Caballeronia sp. LZ062: one gene and its partner. The protein of the gene in region 1 binds, or shares a complex with, the protein of each later gene. Links are inferred from orthologs where the notes say so. Each region holds a gene or a part of one and is shown on either strand. Other genes may lie near its edges.

The links. Proteins that work in one complex are often made in the same cells at the same time.
Region 2: the proteins of accD (region 1) and P9239_RS09725 are in contact, whole or in part, in a solved structure (PDB 8UXZ), measured with the Escherichia coli proteins. The link is inferred for Caballeronia sp. LZ062 from one-to-one orthologs.

Annotation. Positions count from the first base shown.
Region 1 is NZ_JARTWB010000001.1:985,883-988,730, forward strand. What follows is about bases 107-2,848. They hold accD (acetyl-CoA carboxylase, carboxyltransferase subunit beta), read left to right. Parts: upstream 107-912; coding sequence 913-1,785; downstream 1,786-2,848. Other genes in these bases: trpA (tryptophan synthase subunit alpha), read left to right, coding at 107-849; folC (bifunctional tetrahydrofolate synthase/dihydrofolate synthase), read left to right, coding at 1,864-2,848. In the rest of the region: more of trpA, read left to right, coding at 46-106.
Region 2 is NZ_JARTWB010000002.1:786,744-791,802, reverse strand. What follows is about bases 2,251-5,059. They hold P9239_RS09725 (acetyl-CoA carboxylase carboxyltransferase subunit alpha), read right to left. Parts: upstream 4,237-5,059; coding sequence 3,265-4,236; downstream 2,251-3,264. Other genes in these bases: P9239_RS09720 (DNA repair protein), read right to left, coding at 4,364-5,059; tilS (tRNA lysidine(34) synthetase TilS), read right to left, coding at 2,251-3,219. Also shown: P9239_RS09735 (aspartate kinase), read right to left, coding at 206-1,456; more of tilS, read right to left, coding at 1,792-2,250. UniProt on the Escherichia coli protein: Component of the acetyl coenzyme A carboxylase (ACC) complex. First, biotin carboxylase catalyzes the carboxylation of biotin on its carrier protein (BCCP) and then the CO(2) group is transferred by the carboxyltransferase to acetyl-CoA to form malonyl-CoA.

The sequences.
Region 1 (2,848 bases):
CGCGTCGAATGATCGACGCCAACGAATACGCTTAAGAGAATTCTCATGTCCCGTATCAAGAACACTTTCGCGACGCTTGCCGCGCAAGGCCGCAAAGGGCTGATTCCCTTCATCACGGCGGGCGATCCGAACCCCGAGCAAACCGTCGAATTCATGCACGCGCTCGCCAAGGGCGGCGCCGACGTCATCGAGCTGGGTGTGCCGTTTTCCGATCCGATGGCCGATGGCCCCGTCATCCAGCGTTCGTCGGAGCGCGCGCTGGCGCGCGGCGTCACGCTCAAGCGCGTGCTGGCCGATGTGGCGCGCTTTCGCGAAACCGACGCCGACACGCCCGTCGTGCTGATGGGCTACGCCAATCCCATCGAGCGCATGGGCGCCGACGCGTTCGCGCAAGCCGCGAAGCAAGCGGGGGTGGACGGCGTGCTCGTCGTCGACTATCCGCCCGAGGAAGCCAGCGATTTCGGCGCGACGATGCGCGCGGCCGGCATCGATCCGATCTTCCTGCTCGCGCCGACATCGACCGATGAGCGCGTGGCGGCGGTCGGCAAGATCGCGAGCGGCTACGTGTACTACGTGTCGCTCAAGGGCGTGACGGGCGCGGCAAATCTGGACGTTTCCAGCATCGCGAGTAAAATCCCGGCCATCAAGTCGCAGGTGCCGCTGCCGGTCGGCGTCGGTTTCGGCATTCGCGACGCAGAGACGGCCCGCGCCGTCGCGGAAGTCGCGGACGCGGTCGTTATCGGAAGCCGGCTCGTGCAGTTGCTCGAAGAGGCGCCGCCGGACACGGCCGCCGCGTCGCTCACGAGCTTCATCGCGGAAATTCGCGCGGCGCTCGATTCCGCCAAATAACATGTGCCGCCGCGGCCGTCATCGACGGTGCGCGGCGATGCCCCGATCAGTCAAGGAACAACGATGAGCTGGCTCGACAAACTGCTGCCGCCCAAGATCAAGCAAACCGATCCCAAGAACCGCAAGGGTATCCCGGAAGGGCTCTGGGTGAAGTGTCCGTCGTGCGAGGCGGTGCTCTACCGCAACGACGTCGAGGCGAATCTGCATGTTTGCCCGAAATGCAGCCACCATATGCGCATCGGCGCGCGCGAGCGGCTCGACCGCCTGCTCGATCCGGAAGGCCGCTATGAAATCGGCCAGGAAATCGTGCCGGTCGACGCGCTCAAGTTCAAGGACAGCCGGAAGTATCCGGACCGCCTGAAAGAGGCGATGGAAGACACCGACGAAACCGACGCGATGGTCGTCATGGGCGGCGCGATCCATACGCTGCCGTGCGTGGTCGCGTGCTTCGAGTTCTCGTTCATGGGCGGCTCGATGGGCTCGGTGGTCGGTGAACGCTTCGCCCGCGGCGCGCGCAACGCGCTGGAGCAAAACGTGCCCTTCATCTGCTTCACGGCGTCGGGCGGCGCGCGCATGCAGGAAAGCCTGCTTTCGCTGATGCAGATGGCGAAAACCACGGCCATGCTGACCAAGCTCGCCGACGCAAAGCTGCCGTTCATCTCCGTGCTCACCGACCCGACGATGGGCGGCGTATCGGCGAGCTTCGCATTCTTGGGCGACGTCGTGATCGCCGAGCCGAAGGCGCTGATCGGCTTCGCCGGCCCGCGCGTGATCGAGCAGACGGTGCGCGAGAAGCTGCCTGAAGGCTTCCAGCGCGCGGAATTCCTGATGCAGAAGGGCGCGATCGACATGATCGTGGATCGCCGCAAGATGCGCGAAGAAATCGCGCAGCTGATGGCGCTGATGACGCGACAGCCGGCCGATTCGGTGGCTTGACGCCGCTTTGTGCCCGCGCCGCGCCGCGCGTGAACCGCGAGGTTCCGCGCGGCGTTTTTGCTTCTCCGCATACCGAACATGAACACATTCCCAACTCTCGACGCGTGGCTCGCCCATCTGGAAGCGGCGCATCCGGTCGGTATCGACATGGGCCTCGCGCGCATCGGCCGCGTCAAGGAGGCGCTCGGCCTGCGCTTCGATTGCCCGGTAATCACCGTCGGCGGCACGAACGGCAAGGGCTCGACGTGCGCGATCCTCGAAGCGATCCTCCTGCGCGCGGGCTATCGCGTGGGCTGCCATACGTCGCCGCACTTGCTGTCGTTCAACGAGCGCGCGCGCATCGACGGTGAAGACGCGACCGACGCCGAACTGCTCGAACACTTCGAAGCCGTTGAGAAGGCGCGCGCCAGCCTGCCCGATCCTGTTTCGCTGACGTATTTCGAATTCACCACGCTCGCCATCCTGCATCTGTTCGCGTCGCGCGGGCTTGATGCCGTGATCCTCGAAGTGGGGCTGGGCGGGCGGCTGGACGCGGTGAATATCGTCGATACGGATTGCGCCGTGGTGACGAGCATCGACCTCGACCATACGGACTATCTCGGCGACACGCGGGAAAAAATCGGCTTCGAGAAGGCGGGCATCTTCCGTTCGGGCAAGCCGGCCGTGTGCGGCGATCCTTCGCCGCCGCAAACGTTGATCGACCATGCCGCCGCTGTGGGCGCGGACTTGTGGCTCGTCGGCCGCGATTTTCGCTACGAAGCGCAGCCGGGCAACGAACGCCAGCAGTGGAGCTACATCGGCCGCACGCAGCGGCGCGCGGCGCTCGCCTATCCGGCGCTGCGCGGGGCGAATCAGCTCATCAACACGTCGGCGGCGCTCGCCGCGCTCGAGGCGCTGCGCGACCGGCTGCCGGTGTCCGCGCAGGACATTCGTCTGGGGCTCGCGAACGTGGAACTGCCGGGGCGCTTCCAGGTGCTGCCGGGCAAGCCGCAGATCATTCTCGACGTTGCGCACAATCCGCACGCCGCAGCCGTGCTCGCGCAAAACCTCGGCAACATGGGCT
Region 2 (5,059 bases), on another replicon or contig:
TAGCCAGATGCTCCCTTAGCAGGGGAGTGCCTTCGACCTCTCGGCCACGTCTCCCAAACTTTACGTTGCACCGGGAGTGCAGTGCAACGAGATCGAGATAATAGCCTGTTCAGCCGCAGCGGTCAAATTCGCATGACGATTTTTTCCAATCGATCAATTTCGAATCTCGCCGACAGCCGGAACCGCAACGGTGGGAAGAGAACGCTCAACCGCGATCCAGCTCGAACGCCTTATGCAGCGCGCGAACGGCCAACTCGGTGTACTTCTCATCGATCAGCACGGAAATCTTGATTTCGGAAGTCGAGATCATCTGGATGTTGATGCCCTCTTCCGACAACGTGCGGAACATCGTGCTCGCGATGCCCACGTGCGAGCGCATGCCCACGCCCACGACCGACACCTTCGACACCTTCGGATCGCCGAGCACGGTTTCCGCGTTCACGTGGCCCTTCACCTGGCCGTTCAGGATCTCCAGCGCGCGCTGGTAGTCGCCACGGCCCACCGTGAACGTGAAGTCCGTCTTGCCGTTCACGCTCTGGTTCTGAATGATCATGTCGATGTCGATGTTCGCATCGGCCACCGGACCGAGAATCTGATACGCGACGCCCGGCTTGTCGGGCACGCCCATGACCGCGATGCGCGCTTCGTCGCGCTGAAACGCGATGCCGGAGATAACTGCCTTTTCCATGTTCTCGTCTTCTTCAAAAGTAATCAGGGTGCCCGAGTGCATTTCGGCTTCGAGCGGCATGAGCGGATCGGTCAGGCTGGACAACACCCGCGTCTTGACCTGGTACTTGCCGGCGAATTCCACTGAGCGGATCTGCAGAACCTTCGAGCCCAGACTCGCCATTTCCAGCATTTCCTCGAACGTCACGCGATCCAGCCGGCGCGCCTCTTCGACGACACGCGGGTCGGTCGTATAGACGCCGTCGACGTCGGTGTAGATCAGGCACTCGTCGGCTTTCAGCGCCGCCGCAATCGCGACCGCCGATGTATCCGAGCCGCCGCGCCCGAGCGTCGCGATATGGCCTTCGGGATCGACGCCCTGAAAGCCAGTGATGACCACGACCTTGCCCGCGTCGAGGTCTTTCAGCACGCGCTCGCCGTCGATCTCGCTGATGCGCGCCTTCGTGAACGCGCTGTCGGTCTTGATGGGCACCTGCCAGCCGGCATAACTCACGGCGTCGAGGCCTTCGGCGTGCAGCGCGATGGCGAGAAGCCCGACGCTCACCTGCTCGCCCGTGGAGGCAATCATGTCGAGTTCGCGCGGGTCCGGGTTCGCCGTAATGTCTTTTGCAAGACCGAGCAGGCGGTTGGTTTCGCCGGACATCGCCGAGGGCACGACGACCATTCGGTGGCCGGCCTTGTGCCATTTGGCGACGCGCTTGGCGACGTTCTTGATGCGCTCGACCGAGCCCATCGAGGTGCCGCCGTATTTGTGTACGATGAGTGCCATTGTCGTTTTGAACTGAAGGGAAAACCGCGCTGACGCGCTCGATGCATGATGCTCGCTGTGCTATGGCGTTGCGCTCGACGGCTTCGGGGATAGGGGAAAGCCAGCAACGATACGCGGAGTGCCGCCGGATGCCCGCCGCTAGAGTTGCACTCGTGAGTGACCTGGCGCGCAAGGGGCGCATCACGGGCGAAATTCGCGTCTTTTGAACGGAGATGCCGCGCAAAGCGCGTGGCGGGCAAACGAGTTACGGTACCCGATCGAGGCCGAAATTTCAAGATTGGACGGCCGCGTGCGCCATTTTACCGGCTTCTGGCGAGTCGCCCGAATTGCCGCGTTCAGGCCAGCAGCAAATCCGGCCGCCAGACGATGCGCCGCAACGGCGCATGCGACGTCTCAGGCGCCACTTCGCGGTTCACGCCGACGAGCGGCACGAAGAGAAGCGCATCGCGAATGAAAAGCAGCGGCACGTCCCGCTTCCACGCCGGCACGCCGCGCTCCTGGAACAAATTCTTCAGCGTGCGGCTCGGCGCATCGGCGGAAAGACGCATGCGCTCGCCGCCCGCACGCGATCGCGCGATGATCGGCGCCGCGCGCAGCAAGCCCTCCGCGACGACATCGCTACCGGGCGAGGCGGCCGGCTCGAACACGAACGAGCCTCGCCACTGCGGCAGCCGCCAGACTTCATCGCCTTGCCAACGCAATTCGCTGTGCGGCTTGGCCACTGCCGCGCCCTGATCGAGATCGGGTGCATCCGCGCTGTCGCCCGTTTCCCAGAACAACGCATTGCGATAAACGCGCAGACACCGCCCCGCATGATCGACGCGCAGCGCGTGGCCCTCGCGTGCGCTGGCCGCGTGCCGAAGCTGGCGCAGCATATCGGCGATACGCGCCGTCGATGCAGCCGGCAAGTCGCGTGTGCGCATCCAGTAACGTAGTAAGTTGACGGCGCGTTCGTCGTCGAGCGGCAGCAGCGCGTCGAGTGCGAGCGCGCCCTCTTCTTCGCCCTGCGCGGTTTCCAGGTCGAGGCGCGCCAGATCGTCGAGCAGCCGCTGCGCCGATGCCGCGTGCGACGCCGTGCGCGCGAGGGCATCGCGAAAGCCGGGAAAATGCACGGCGAGCACGGGCAGCACATCGTGTCTCAGCGCGTTGCGCGCGTAGCGGGTATCGGCGTTCGATTCGTCCTCGATCCAGCTCAGATCGCGCTCGTGCGCGTACTGCTCCAGTTGCGCGCGCAAAAGCCGCAATAGCGGGCGCAGGCGCGGCACGTTCGCGCCGTCGAGCCGCTGCGGGGCCATCGCGGCGAGCCCCGCGACGCCCGCGCCGCGCAGCAGTTGCAGCAGCACGGTTTCCGCCTGATCGTCCGCGTGATGAGCGATCAGAAGCGCCGCCGCGCCGTGCGCGTCGCAGAGTTCGTCGAGCGCGCGATAACGCGCATCGCGCGCGGCGGCTTCCAGGCTCGCGCCGCCCGCGCGCATCACGTCGACATGGCGCACCGCATAACGCACGCCGAGCGATGCCGCGAAGGCCTCGCAATGCGCGTCCCACGCATCGGCGTTCGGGCTGAGTCCGTGATGCACATGAAAAGCGACGACCCCCGCCGCGCTGTGAACGCGCACAGCGGCATCGAGCAAAACGGTGGAATCAAGTCCGCCGCTGAGTGCGACGGCAAGCAGCGCATCGGCGGCGAGTCCGGCATCGGCCACCGCGGCGCGGACCGCCTCGAACACGAGGCGGCCGGCCGGGGTTTCGCTGTCGGAAGTCACGAGAATCGTGAAGAGATGGAAGAATGAAACGTAAGGACGGCGCAATCATGCGCCGGGCAGCGATTCCTTGAACTTGCCGTAGGCCATGATCTTGTCGAAGCGGCGATCGCGCAGATCCTGCACGCTCAAGCCCTGGAACTGACGTAGCGAATCCGCGAGCGCGCGGCGCAGGAGCGCGGCCATGCCCTTCGGATCGCGATGCGCGCCGCCGAGCGGCTCGTTCACGATCTTGTCGATGAGGCCGAGCGCCTTCAGGCGATGCGCCGTCAACCCGAGCGCTTCGGCCGCTTCGGGCGCCTTCGCCGCGCTCTTCCACAGAATGGACGCGCAGCCTTCCGGCGAGATCACCGAATACGTGGAGAACTGCAGCATCATGACGGTGTCCGCGACCGCGATGGCCAGCGCGCCGCCCGAGCCGCCTTCGCCGATGATCGTGGTGATGATCGGCGTCTTGAGTTCGGCCATGACGAAGAGATTGCGGCCGATGGCTTCGGACTGCCCGCGCTCTTCCGCGCCGATGCCCGGATACGCGCCCGGCGTGTCGACGAACGTGAAGATGGGCATGCTGAACTTTTCGGCGAGGCGCATGAGGCGCTCGGCCTTGCGATAGCCTTCCGGGCGCGGCATGCCGAAGTTGCGCAGCGCGCGCTCCTTGGTGTCGCGGCCCTTCTGATGACCGATCACCATGCACGGCTGGCCGTTGAAGCGCGCGAAGCCGCCGACGATAGCGAGATCGTCCGCGAAAGAACGGTCGCCATGCAGTTCGTGGAAGTCGGTGAACAGTTCGTTCACGTAGTCGAGCGTGTAAGGCCGCTGCGGATGACGCGCGATTTGCGAAACCTGCCACGGCGACAGGTTCGCGTACAGATCCTTGGTGAGCTGCTGGCTCTTCTTCGACAGCCGCTCGATTTCTTCCGAGATATCGACAGCGGAATCGTCCTGAACGAAGCGGAGTTCTTCGATCTTCGCTTCGAGTTCAGCGATCGGCTGCTCGAAATCCAGAAACGTGGTCTTCATGTGTTCGAGTCCTTGAACAACGGGCAGGGGCGCAAGGGCGTCTATTCTAACCGCGTCCGTCCCTGTTAAAAACGCGCGGGAACTATCGATTATAAATCAACGATAGCCCGGCAAATGCTGTTGCGAATCAGTGGTCTGCGGGAATCGGATTGAGGCTGCGCCACATGTACCACGTCGCGACGGTTCGCCACGGCTCCCAGTTCGCCGCGACTTCCCGCGCTTCGCTGCGCGTGACCGGCTCGCCGCTGAAGTAATTGACGCTGATGGCCTGAATGAGACCGAGGTCGTCGAGCGGCAGCACGTTCGGGCGCGACAGGTTGAAGATGAGAAACATCTCCGCCGTCCATCGGCCGATGCCGCGAATCTGCGTGAGTTCGGCGATGACCGCTTCGTCGTCCATCGACGCCCACGTACCGACATGCAGCGCGCCCGAGACGAAGTGCTGCGCGAGATCGAGTATGTACTCGGTCTTGCGCTTCGAGAGCCCGCATCCTTGCAGTTTCTCTGCGCCGAGCGCGATGAAGTCCGCCGGCACAATGGCGGGACACGCGGTCTTCACGCGCTCCCAAATGGCTTGCGCGGCTTTCACCGAGATCTGCTGGCCGGCAACGGATCGCGCGAGCGTCGAAAAGGGATCGCCGAGATTGACGAGATGCATCTGCCCGAACTTCGGGATCAGCTTCTTGAGAATGCGGTCGCGCTTCATAAGGTCGGCGCAGGCCTTGTCCCAGTAATCGGGACGCACGATCTCGCGCGTGAGGCCGCCCACTTGCACCGGCACGGCGGCATCGGTTGTGACTGCGCGCGACTTGCGAACGACTTC